DNA from 3 places in the Sporosarcina sp. G11-34 genome. Region 2 is predicted to be linked to each of the others. Evidence: riboswitches for the same ligand, from Rfam matches in the RefSeq annotation. Region 2 holds a riboswitch; each other region holds the start of a gene.

Region 1 (4,556 bases), on a different contig from region 2:
TCTACTTCCATAAAAATAGCGTTACTAATAAACAAAAACCCAAGGATATAGAGTGAAAGAACTGTCAATAAATACATGCTCTCAAGATCAATTTCTTCAATAAAGTACGTAAACAAAATTGGTAAAATAAAAATGACCCAAGTTATCATAGGTTTAAATAGAGTTAAAAATGATAACTTATCCTTTTCCTTTTTCCAATGGAAATTTAAGTAGTCCCCGATTGTATTTAGTACCTTTTCATCCCCGAAATCCAGGTATAAAGCACTGGATATCCTTTCAATAAATTCGGCGTTCGACTTTTTTTCCAAATAATTAATATCATTATATTCTCGCTTTAATATAGATCTAATAACTAGAGTTATTATGATACTGCTTGCGAGATAGGCTACTATCGCAAGAAAAATATACTTTACAAAAAATATACCAGAAATAATAACTGCTATACCCATTAAGCCTGCAATTATTAATAAAATACGTACCACTTTATGTAACTTAATGATTTTTTCATATCCGCTTTTCATGCTAAAAACGTCTTTATATATGTTTAGTAACTCATTTAATTGCATTACAAATTCATCTCCCCAGTTATAATAATGCAATCTAAGAGGGACGACCCCTGAGCCAATAACAGTTTATGAGCCACTAGTTGCATCAGCCCAATAAATGAATTCTTACAACAGCATTGGGGCTGGATCTACATTGACAGGTGATTATAATTGGATTAATCTGTTGTCTAAATTACTCCACAAACTGAACTTGATCCAAATGGTAAATCCCACCCGCGTCAATCTTAAATCCAGTCACTTTCTTACTAACCCCCGTTAAATATTCTGGGTAGCTTAAAAAGATCATCGGCGCATCGTTTACAATTTCCTCTTGTGCTTGTTTATATAGTTTTAAACGTTCCTTAATATCCGTCTCTTCTCGACCCTTATCAAGTAATTCATCAACGGTTGTTGAACCATACCACATGGCATTTGGTGGAACACCTGCAGTGGATGAATGGAATAACGAGAATAACCCGTTATCAGCCTCTGCTAATGGATTTGTCCAACCTAGGATATACATATCATGGTCGCCTGATTTAAGGTTTTCAATATATGTTCCAAACTCCATTTGTTCAATAGCCAATTCTATGTTGATTTCTTTTAACACACTTTGAAGATAGACTGCCGTGTCAGAGCGTTGCGGACTATCATTAGTCCAAACCGTTGCTTTAAAGCCATCTTCATGACCCGCTTCCTTCATTAATGCTTTCGCCTCTTCAACATTATATTCAATTCCTTTAATGTCCTCAGAATAACCAAATACATTGGGTGCGAGTGGACCTTCTCCAATCGTTCCAAAGCCATCATATACGCCATCAATAATTGCCTGCTTATCGACTATCATTGATACAGCCTTCCGTACATTTACATCATTAAATGGTGCTTTGTCCATATTAAAGCCAGCAAACGCAATACCAGTAGAAGGTGTTTGAATCACTTCAGCGTAATCACTGCCGTTCAGCAAATCCACTTCAATCGGTTGAACTGGGTCAGCAATTTGTACAAATCCACGCTCAAGATCAGCATTACGTGTGCCACTTTCCGGTACGATTTTAAAAGTGACCGTATCTACAAGTGCTTGCTCTCCCCAATATGTATCATTTTTGACAAGTTTTACTTCATCACCAGGCGTCCAGCTTACAAACTTAAAATGACCTGTTCCAATCGGATTTTCAGAAATTGCTGTTCCTGGGTTTTTTCCATTTTTAATTGCTTCATAATCTGCTTCAATCGCTTTTGGACTGATTATGCCAGCACCACTATGTGAAAGATGGGCCAATATAGGTGAAAAAGGATATTCAGTTGTCACTCTTAATTTAAATTCATCAAGTACTTCTATGTCCGCTATCATTTCATACCTATTATATTTTGAAGAAGCCACTTCTGGATCTATTAGACGCTCAAGGTTAATTTTTACTGCTTCGGCATTGAATGCTTCTCCATCATGAAATGTAACTTCTTCTTCTAACGTAAACTCATAAGTTAATTCATCTACAACTGTCCATTCTTTTGCTAAACCTGGAATTAGATTGTTTTCGTCATCTCGTTTTATAAGGCCTTCGAAAATTGCTTGTTGCACGTTATGCGAAGGGACGTCATCCGACCCAGCAGGATCTAACGTACTCGCATCCGATTGAACAGCAAGAACCAAGTCGCCGCTTATTTCAGCTTTTCCTTCCTTTGGCGCATTGGCTTCTTCTTTACTTTCTCCACCCGTACAGGCTGCAAGCGCCATGACTGATGCTAATACTAATATATTTAACCATTTCCTGTTGATTTTCATTGTTATCCATCCTCCATTTTTCTCTTCTAGTGATCGGCTTTTAATATATGTATTTCTTCTACTCCTTGTCTATCATTTTATAAGTATTTCATTTTTCCAAAATAAAAAGGACCCTCTATTAAGAAGAGGGTCCCGAACGATAAGACAATCTTCTCATCTGCAAGGTATAAAAAATACCTATTGGAATTAGCACCATGCTAAAAAGCTGGTTGCTGAGACATCTAAGGGCCGTTCCCTCCGTCTCTCGTGATAAGAATTAAAAGTATGTAGTTGTTTGAATTAAGCAACTAATTTATCTCACTTTAGCATGACCCCTTAAATAAAACAAGTAAACATGCAATACTTTGATAGAAAAGGGCACTGCGCATCGCTGAATTATGACAATTCAAGGATCTGAATAAAAGGTCAAATAAAAATCTGCAAAGTACGAAGTAGTCAGCTTCCCCTTTTCACTTTATACAATTTGTTTGTATAGTCAGAATAGTGTCATGCACAGGTACCTAAAAATCTGTACTACTCTTTAAACATATTTCGTATCAAAGCCTCAATCATCTGAGGCATCTCCACAAACGCACTATCTACTTGAAGTCGTTCCGTCCGTTGATGTGCATCCTTACCAAACGGACCCACATTCAATACAGGCGCACTCAACTCCGCCATCTCATTAAAGGGAATACTGTATGTATCTCCCCAAACCGGCGTGTTACGCTCAAACGCCACCCAACCATCGCCATCATCTTCGTAATTAACATAACTTAGATCGCAAATACCATTGAAGTAATGAATTTGATCCAACTCTAGATCGAACTTACTCGCTTCCTTTTGAACTAAAGCGATTGATTCCTTCACTAAAGGATTATCAGACGTATTGACAGCCGGATAATACGGCGGTGCATAGAAAATAACCGTAGCCGGTGCAAGTTCTTGGCATTGAATCATTAAATTATCTACGATTTCAATACAGAGTTCACGATCATCCGCCTCGATGTTGTCAAGCACCGTATTTTTCAATCGTTCAACTTCTTCTTGCCCAAGTTTCTCAGTCGCGTACGTTAACAATTCCTCATAGCGAATGACACGAGGATTCCCTACACCTTTAACTTGCTCTCTGTCACAAACCGCTTGATACGCAGCACTGCATTCATCCATCGCTTCCATTGCTACTTGTTCAAACAAATCCATCACTTCATCGGCCGTACGCTTAAATAGGAAGACATTATACAAAGCTGCTGCGCGGTAAGGCGTTTGCGTGGAATATTGTGCTTTCAAGTCTTTCTGTTGCAGCGAAACCGGCAACGGTGTTGTTTCGCCAAGGTCTGATTCACTGAACAATGGATTCCACTCCATCCGCTGTGTAAGGAAAGAAGCAATATAGTTCGCTGTAATCCCCCTCATCGGTTCACCGACATGCGTTTCTTTTCCGTAGAAAAGAGCTGACGGCATAATCTTACCAATTGTCCCTGAATAGATATATTCTTTATTGTCTTCAGGTCCTTGTGAAAACGATGGCTCCCCGTTTAAGAACAATTTATATGTAAGTCCGTGAACTTCACGCAAGCGAACCAGTTCACTCACTGCGACACGCATACCCGCGGAATTTACTTCCTCATCCGGAACCGTTGTGAGTAAAAGATTAATTGGCCATTGCTCGATACTCGCCTTCTCAATCATTGCTATATGAAGCGCAAGTCCCATTTTCATATCCATCGTTCCACGACCAAATAAGTACTTCCCAGTCTCAAGATCGATTCGCGCTTGTTCTGGAAGTTCGTCTTTATGATCATGTAATTTTCTTGTTAATTCCTCTGGATTAAAAGCAAGGGCTTCTAGAACACCATATTCCTCAGTCTGTACTGTATCAAAGTGGCTAATCAGTACGATTGTTTCAGTCGCTTCGGGGTGTTTATATAATGCCGTTACCGTTTGTCTTCCTAAACCCGCATCATGTAGCTCTAAATGATTGGGATTCTCCTGGAAATAAGATAGACGCGTCAACTTCGCTTCTAATTTAGGCGCAAACGTAACTTCGCCTTCTGTGAGCGTTCGGCTATCCCAGCTCACAAGTTCGCATAATAAGGCACGCAGTTTTTCAGGTGTGTTCCATAAGTAGTTAGTCATAAAATTTACCCCTTTAACATTAAAAATAGTATAGTTTTTTTATGAATTTCAAAATAGGATTTTATTGCTTTACCTCCACAAAAAATAGCGATATAAGTTGAAATGAA
Region 2 (4,556 bases):
AGTTCTTTTGGAACTACTTATATGCTCGGCTTGGCAATGGCTGGTGTTGGGTTGTCAACAGATTTCAGCACATTCAAAGGACTAGGAATAAAACCGTTTTACATAGGACTTATTGCAGCGGTGTCTGTTGGAATTGTCAGTCTCACGCTGATTAGTTTGTTTGGTCATTTGATTGTTATTTAAGGGGGCAGTATCAGTCCTTCCCTTTATTTTAGATTGCTATTATAGGTTGAACTAAAGAATTCCTTCTAACTCGCTTCGGCGCCTTCGCTTAGTTTGTACTCGTATTCATATGTTCAACCTATATGACAGTATATTTATCTTCGCTACGCAATTAACGCGGATGAAAAAAGTGGCTTGCACAATTACAGTGCAAGCCACTTTTTTTACTAGGTAAGAAAGTATAAGCTTTTTAACTTAGGTCGGTGTCTAGACTCCAGGCGCCAGTCGCTCGAGTCGCCTCAGATTTGATGGTAAAGTACCTTCAAGTCTTCCAGCGCTTGTCGCGCCTAGCGGGCGCCCTCCACTTTACTTATTATGCGATGGGTCCACCTTTTGAAGAGATATCTTTAGAAACTGTACCAAATTTTTTAAAGTTTTCATGGAATAAATTCGCAAGTTCATTGGCTTTTTTATCATATTGTTCGCCGTCAGCCCATGCGTTGCGTGGGTTAAGAACTTCAGTCGGAACACCATCAATTGCTATCGGCATTTCGAGACCAAATACCGCGTTTACTTCGGTTTCAGCATTTTTGAGTTTACCTTCAAGTGCTGCACGTACCATCGTGCGTGTATACTTAAGATCCATACGATGTCCAACGCCGTATTCGCCACCTGTCCAACCTGTGTTGACGAGGAATACTTGTGCATCGTGCTCATCAATTTTCTTCCCAAGCATTTCAGCATACACAGTTGCATGTAATGGAAGGAAAGGAGAACCGAAGCATGTTGAGAACGTTGCTTCAGGCGATGTAATGCCACGTTCTGTACCTGCAAGTTTCGATGTGAAGCCGCTTAAGAAGTGGTACATTGCTTGTTCTTTTGTCAATATCGAGATTGGAGGCAATACACCAAATGCATCTGCCGTAAGAAAGACAATTGTTTTTGGATGGCCTGCAACAGAGGGATCAACAATGTTGTCAATCGCTTGAATCGGATACGCTGCACGCGTATTTTCTGTTAGTGAACCGTCGTCATAATCGGGAGTCCGCGTTTCTGGATTGATTGCGACGTTTTCAAGAACGGAACCGAAACGAATTGCTCCAAAGATTTCTGGTTCTTTTTCAGCTGAAAGGTTAATACACTTCGCATAGCAGCCGCCTTCGATGTTGAACACGCCATTATCAGACCATCCGTGCTCGTCGTCGCCGACTAATTTACGATCTGCATCTGCGGAAAGCGTTGTTTTACCTGTGCCAGAAAGTCCGAAAAATAAAGCTACATCACCGTCTGTACCAACGTTTGCCGAACAGTGCATCGGTAAAATTCCTTTTTCAGGAAGTAAATAGTTCATAATTGAGAAGATTGATTTCTTCATTTCGCCTGCATACTCAGTTCCACCAATTAGAATAATGCGTTTTTCCATTGAAACAATAACGAATGCTTCAGAATTTGTACCATCGATTGTAGGATTTGCTTTGAACGATGGAGCTGAAACAATCGTGAATTGTGCTTCGTGTTCGTTAAGTTCTTCCTCGGATGGACGAATGAACAATTGGTGTACGAATAGGTTGTGCCAAGCAAATTCATTGACTACTTGGATGGAAAGACGTGACGCTGGATCTGCACCTGCAAATCCTTTAAACACATATAATCCATCTTTAGTTTTTAAGTGGTCCATAACTTTGTTATATAATGAATTGAAAACTTCTGAAGAAATTGGACGGTTTACATTGCCCCAATCGATATTGTCTTTGGAAGACTCTTCTTCAACGATAAATCGGTCATCAGGGGAACGACCTGTATATTTTCCTGTTTGGGCCACTACTGCGCCATCTGCAGTTAACAGTGCCTCTCCACGTGATATTGACATTTCAACAAGCTGTGGAACGGAAAGTTGAACATTTACATTCTCTCCTAAAAGCAGATCTTTAAGTTTTTCGCTAATTTTCGTTGTAATCATAGTTAAGTACCGTCCTTTGCATATAGTCCCAAACAATTGGGTGATATCACATTGTGGAATTAGTATAACACATTAAAAATATTAGTCTATACTAATTAAAAGCTTAAGAGTTATGCTCTAAAATGTTTGACATAAGACGTCATTTTTTGTAACATGTTTAATTGAACGGATACTCTTATCCCGAGCTGGTGGAGGGGTCAGGCCCTATGAAACCCGGCAACCTGCAATAACGTTTTTTTGTTAATGTGATGGTGCCAAACCTGATGCAAGGTGAAAACCCTTGGACGATAAGAGTGAAAGGTGCTTTTTCAAATCATGCCTTTCCTCATGTATTATGACGTGAGTGAAGGGCTTTTTCTATTGTTTAGCCCTTAATCCTCGTGTATAGAGCTCGAAATGGCTTAAAGTCCATTCCAATAAAGCGGACTTTTTACATGGGAAATATGAGTACCGTATCAATCTCGTAGGATATAAGGAGGAAATTAAATGACAAATCGACGTCTATTTACTTCAGAATCGGTAACAGAAGGACATCCAGACAAAATGTGTGATCAGATTTCTGATGCCATTTTGGATGCTATTTTAGCAGAAGATCCAAACGCACGTGTTGCTTGTGAAACGACGATTACAACTGGGCTCGTTCTTGTAGCAGGTGAAATCACAACGACAACATATGTGGATATACCAAAAGTAGTGCGGGAAACGGTTAAGGATATCGGCTATGTTCGTGCAAAATACGGTTTTGATTGGGAAACGTCTGCTGTATTGACAGCAATCGACGAACAATCAGCGGACATCGCTGCAGGGGTAGACACGGCTCTTGAGGCACGTGAGGGTTCTATGTCAGACGATGAGCTAGAAGCAATCGGAGCGGGCGACCAAGGCTTAATGTTTGGGTATGCTTGTAATGAAACACCCGAACTAATGCCACTACCAATTAGTATGTCCCATAAACTTTCATACAGACTTGCACAAGTACGAAAAGAAGAAATTCTATCGTATTTGCGTCCCGACGGTAAAACGCAAGTAACGGTTGAATATGATGAGAACAATAATCCCGTTCGCATCGATACAATCGTTATTTCAACGCAACATCATCCAGAAGTAACACTTGAGCAAATTCAAAAAGACATTAAAGAACATGTTATTAAGCCAGTTGTACCAAAAGAGTTGATTGACGAAGATACAAAGTATTTCATTAATCCGACGGGCCGTTTCGTTATCGGTGGGCCACAAGGAGACGCGGGTCTTACAGGTCGTAAAATCATCGTAGACACATATGGTGGGTATGCGCGTCACGGCGGTGGTGCTTTCTCTGGGAAAGATCCGACGAAAGTGGATCGTTCGGCTTCTTATGCAGCACGCTATGTTGCCAAAAACATCGTTGCTGCGGAACTTGCAGACCGTTGTGAAGTACAACTTGCTTATGCAATTGGTGTAGCTCAGCCCGTGTCGATTTCGATTGATACATTTGGTACAGGAAAAGTATCTGAAGGCCGTCTTGTAGAACTTGTACGCGAATTATTCGACCTTCGTCCAGCAGGTATTATTAAAATGCTTGACCTACGTCGTCCAATTTATAAACAAACAGCGGCTTATGGTCACTTTGGTCGTACAGATATCGATCTACCATGGGAAGAAACAGATAAAGCTTCTGTTTTGAAAGAATTAGGGAACAAATAAATGAGGATAAGCGTTGGAAGAGGAATTGTCCCTTTTCTGACGCTTTTTTTGTAGTTTTATCTATTTACCGAAAAGAAAACTTCCACTTCAATCATGTAAAGGGCGTAGCCGGGTGACAAGCAGTAAATATGACTTTAGATGATAAATTAATTAAAGAACTTGTTGCTAACAGCAAATAATTATAAAAACCCGGTAGGCCGTGGCCATTAACCGGGTCCCTACTTATTTCTGCAACCCTTTATAATACTGTCCTTTTTCTACATACCCTTTAATGACACGTGTCATCTCTGCGCGATCTGCATCATTTAGTTCGCGTATTACTTTAGCGGGAGAACCAAGTGCGAGTACACCGGGTGGGATTTTCTTACCAGGTGGAACGAGGCTACCCGCGCCGATAAATGCGCCTTCTCCAATTTCAGCGCCATCGAGAATAATGGAACCCATGCCAACGAGTGCACCTTTTCTCACTGTACAGCTATGCAAAGTAACTTGATGGCCAATAGTGACTTCATCCTCAAGTATAAGAGGCGTGTTTGGGCTTTGGTGCAGACAGGATAAGTCTTGAACGCTTACTCTTTTTCCGATAATCGTTGGAGAAACGTCTCCGCGGATTACCGTATTGAACCAAATAGATGATTCGGCGCCGATTGTTACATCTCCTGTAATTGTCGTGAAATCCGCGATAAATGCAGAAGGGTCGATTACTGGGGTTTTATCTTTGTAAGGATAAATCATTACCTCTCCTCAATTC
Region 3 (4,556 bases), on a different contig from region 2:
GAACACTTCGTTAACTTCAGTTTCAACATCATTAAGTTTACCAGCAATTGCTGCACGCACCATGGCACGTGTATATTTTAAGTCCATACGACTTCCAACACCATAAACGCCGCCAGTCCATCCTGTGTTAACAAGGAAGACTTGTGCATCGTGCTCGTCGATTTTCTTTCCGAGCATTTCAGCATAAACAGTCGCATGAAGTGGAAGGAATGGCGAACCAAAGCAAGTTGAGAACGTAGCTTCTGGAGATGTAATGCCGCGCTCAGTTCCCGCTAGTTTCGAAGTGAAACCGCTTAGGAAGTGGTACATTGCTTGTTCCTTCGTCAATTTTGAGATAGGAGGTAACACGCCGAATGCGTCCGCTGTAAGAAATACAATTGTTTTCGGGTTACCAGCAACAGATGGATCGACAATATTGTCAATAGCCTGGATAGGGTAAGCCGCACGTGTATTTTCAGTTAATGAACCATCATCATAATCAGGAATACGAGAATCAAGGTCAATAACAACGTTCTCTAAAACAGAACCGAAGCCAATGGCACCAAATATTTCAGGCTCTTTTTCCTCCGACAAATTGATACACTTAGCGTAGCAGCCACCTTCGATATTGAAGACGCCATTATCTGACCAACCGTGTTCATCATCACCAATTAGTTTACGGTTTGAATCCGCAGAAAGCGTTGTTTTACCTGTACCGGATAGACCGAAGAATAATGCAACATCGCCATCATCACCAACGTTTGCAGAACAATGCATAGGAAGGATATCGTTTTCAGGTAGCAAGTAGTTCATAATCGAGAAGATCGATTTTTTCATTTCTCCTGCGTATTCAGTACCACCAATTAGAATAATTCGTTTTTCAAGGTTAACAATAATGAAAGTTTCAGATTCAGTTCCATCAACTTCTGGATCTGCTTTAAAAGTTGGAGCTGAAACAATTGTGAATTGAGATTCGTGCGCCTCTAGCTCTTCCTTTGTTGGTCGAATGAATAATTGGTGGACAAAAAGATTATGCCATGCGTACTCATTCACAACTTGGATTGAAAGACGGGAATCGTGTTCTGCACCTGCGAAACCTTTGAAAACAAAGATTTCGTCTTTAGCTTTTAAGTGATCAATAACTTTTTCGTATAAGGAATCATAAATCTCTGAAGAAATTGGACGGTTTACATTACCCCAGTCGATTTTATCCTTGGAAGAAGCCTCTTCCACGATATATCGATCTTTCGGAGAACGACCTGTATATTTCCCAGTTTGAGCAACCACTGCTCCGTCAGCAGTTAGCATCGCTTCTCCCCGAGATGTGGCTTTTTCAACAAGACTTGCTACTGAAAGTTGATTGCTCACGTTTCCGCCAGAAAGTAGATTGTTTAGCTCGTCACTAATTTTCGCTGAAATCATAGTTTATGCACCGTCCTTTTTTAGTTAGCCTTTAGGTTAATTTTGGCTGTTAGTCATCACATTCATTAATTAGTATAACACATTTAAAATAATAAACTATACTTGATAGAAGTGCAACCTATTATAGATGAAAAAATTTGACTTTTGATGATTTTATTCGTAAAATAATATATTGAACGGATACTCTTATCCCGAGCTGGTGGAGGGGCAGTCCCTATGAAACCCGGCAACCTGCATTAAACCGCAAAGGTGCCAAACCTGATGCAAGGTGAAACTCCTTGGATGATAAGAGTGAAGGGTACTTTTGTAATCACGCCTTTCCTCATGTGTTTTACGTGAGCGAGGGGCTTTTTTTATATGCACGCCCTTTGTCCTCGTGTACAAAGCTCGAATTGGTTACGAATCCCTGCCGGTGCAATATGCGGTAGGAAGTGACATGGGAAAATGAGTACCGTATCAATCTCGTAGGATATAAGGAGGAAATATAATGACAAACCGTCGTCTTTTCACGTCGGAATCAGTAACAGAGGGACATCCAGATAAGATGTGTGACCAAATTTCTGATGCCATTCTGGATGCAATTTTAGAAGAGGATCCAAATGCACGTGTCGCATGTGAAACAACGATAACGACAGGACTCGTGCTCGTTGCAGGAGAAATTACTACTTCTACATATGTGGATATTCCAAAAGTAGTTCGAGAAACTGTAAAAGAAATAGGTTATACTAATGCGAAATTTGGCTTTGATTGGGAAACATCTGCAGTATTAACTGCAATTGATGAACAATCGGCAGATATCGCTGCTGGAGTTGACAATGCGCTTGAGGCAAGAGAGGGTTCGATGTCTGATGAAGATATTGAATCAATCGGAGCAGGAGACCAAGGTTTAATGTTTGGTTATGCGTGTAATGAAACACCGGAACTTATGCCACTTCCGATTAGTATGTCACATAGGCTTTCACAGAGGCTTGCTAAGGTACGAAAAGAAGGCATATTGTCATATTTACGTCCAGATGGTAAAACACAAGTAACTGTCGAATATGATGAAAATAATAAGCCGAAGCGTATTGATACAATCGTTATTTCAACCCAACACAATCCCGAAGTAACACTTGAAGAAATTCAACGTGATATTAAGGAACATGTAATTGGACCGGTTGTACCAGCAGACTTAATCGATGCAGAGACAAAATACTTTATTAATCCAACGGGCCGCTTCGTTATTGGTGGGCCACAGGGAGATGCCGGATTAACGGGTCGTAAAATTATTGTCGATACATACGGCGGGTATGCTCGCCACGGCGGTGGTGCATTTTCTGGTAAGGATCCAACTAAAGTAGATCGCTCTGCTTCATACGCGGCGCGTTATGTTGCGAAAAACATCGTAGCTGCAGGACTTGCAGAAAGTTGTGAAGTTCAACTTGCTTATGCGATTGGAGTTGCACAGCCTGTTTCAATCTCGATAGATACATTAGGGACAGGGACTGTATCAGAAGGCAAACTTGTTGAAGTTGTTCGCGAGTTATTTGACCTTCGTCCAGCTGGCATTATTAAAATGCTAGACCTTCGTCGTCCGATTTATAAACAAACCGCAGCTTATGGTCATTTCGGTCGTACAGACATCGATTTACCATGGGAGCAAACGGATAAAGCCGAAGAACTGAAAAACCTAGTTAGTAAATAATGAAAAAGGCGTTGGAAGATGGATGATACTCCTCTTCTAACGCCTTTTTTATACGGGGATTTTATCGATTCGCAGGATACTTCCTTGTTAAGTCTGCTAGATACCCAATTTATGGTCCGTTTAGGGAGACTGTTGTATTAAATCGTCGCAATTTTTATTATAGTGGTATGATAAATGAGAGTATTCTAACGACTGGTTAAAATTGCAATATTACTTTTGTATACTTTTATAGTACGCTCCCTTTTCCGCGTAATCACTTACGACACGTTCCATGTCCGCGCGGTCTGCGTCATTTAGTTCTCGAACAACTTTCGCCGGGGATCCAAGCGCAAGCATATTTGGTGGAATTTTCTTGCCCGGAGGAACTAAACTTCCGGCACCGATGAATGCGCCCTCCCCGATTTCAGCACCATCCAAAATGATCGAGCCCATACCAATTAACGCACCTTTTCTTACTGTGCAACTATGTAATGTCACTTGGTGTCCAACGGTTACCTCGTCTTCAATAATGAGTGGGAACTGTGGACTTTGATGAAGACAGCTTAAATCTTGAATGCTAACTTTTTTACCGATGACAACAGGTGACACATCACCTCGAATTACTGTACTGAACCAAATTGAAGATTGGGCACCAATGGTTACATCTCCCGTGATTGTTGCATAATCAGCAATAAAAACAGAAGGGTCGATTTTTGGTAATTTGCCTTTATATGGGTAAATCAAAGCATTCTCCTCTTTTCTATAGGTAGTGTATAATTATCGTACCAAACATCATGTTTTTATTGAATAAATAAGGGAAGTATATAAAAAAAACATTTTGAAAACTAGGGGGAACGTTCATGTGGAAATGGGAAGCTGAAGGGCAACCAAAGGCAGTAGTTGCAATAGTCCATAGTGCATATGAGCACCATAGCCGGTATGCATGGCTAATTAAAACATTAAGAAATAATAATTTTCACGTAGTCATGGGGGATTTACCAGGACATGGATCGCAAGCAGTTCCAAGCGTTCACGATGAAAAATTTGATTCATATATAGGGTACGTAAAAGAGCTTCTAAAAATCGGAATACTTGATGGGCTGCCATTATTTATTATGGGGCATGGATTGGGTGCAACGATTGTTATGCGCATATTGCAAACGGAGGAAGTGTTGTGTGCGGGAGTCATTCTAAGTTCACCTTGGTTACACTTGGATCATCAACCATCAAAATATTCGAAGGTGCTTTCGAAGTTATCTTCATCTATGAAGGTAGACCATAACATCAGCACAGAATTATTAACACGAGATCACGAAAGTTACATAGAATCGCGTGCCGATAAACATTATAGTTCAATGATTACAACGGGTTGGTATAAGGAATTGCAAAACTTTATGAAAACGGTGGGCCAACACCAAGGTGCAATTCGAAATACGCCCGTCCTTCTTCATGTCGCAGGAAATGATAAAATTACAGACAGTTCCTACGGAAA

Evidence for each region. Region 2 has a riboswitch for S-adenosylmethionine ahead of metK (methionine adenosyltransferase). Riboswitches for the same ligand answer to the same signal wherever they lie in the genome.
Region 1: linked by a shared signal. The riboswitch ahead of KSU66_RS08935 (glutathione ABC transporter substrate-binding protein) and the one ahead of metK (methionine adenosyltransferase) in region 2 are both predicted to bind S-adenosylmethionine.
Region 3: linked by a shared signal. The riboswitch ahead of metK (methionine adenosyltransferase) and the one ahead of metK (methionine adenosyltransferase) in region 2 are both predicted to bind S-adenosylmethionine.

Annotation. Positions count from the first base shown of each region.
Region 1 covers NZ_JAHNZW010000005.1:193,740-198,295, forward strand. Annotated here, with positions in the region: gene KSU66_RS08930 (hypothetical protein) at 1-566, opposite strand, end outside; gene KSU66_RS08935 (glutathione ABC transporter substrate-binding protein) at 739-2,331, opposite strand; SAM riboswitch class I at 2,482-2,587, opposite strand; gene KSU66_RS08940 (M20/M25/M40 family metallo-hydrolase) at 2,845-4,449, opposite strand.
Region 2 covers NZ_JAHNZW010000003.1:17,517-22,072, forward strand. Annotated here, with positions in the region: gene KSU66_RS04290 (YeiH family protein) at 1-183, shown strand, start outside; gene pckA (phosphoenolpyruvate carboxykinase (ATP)) at 536-2,122, opposite strand; SAM riboswitch class I at 2,295-2,416, shown strand; gene metK (methionine adenosyltransferase) at 2,609-3,805, shown strand; gene KSU66_RS04305 (gamma carbonic anhydrase) at 4,028-4,540, opposite strand.
Region 3 covers NZ_JAHNZW010000022.1:15,551-20,106, forward strand. Annotated here, with positions in the region: gene pckA (phosphoenolpyruvate carboxykinase (ATP)) at 1-1,401, opposite strand, end outside; SAM riboswitch class I at 1,585-1,693, shown strand; gene metK (methionine adenosyltransferase) at 1,886-3,085, shown strand; gene KSU66_RS20015 (gamma carbonic anhydrase) at 3,296-3,808, opposite strand; gene KSU66_RS20020 (alpha/beta hydrolase) at 3,925-4,556, shown strand, end outside.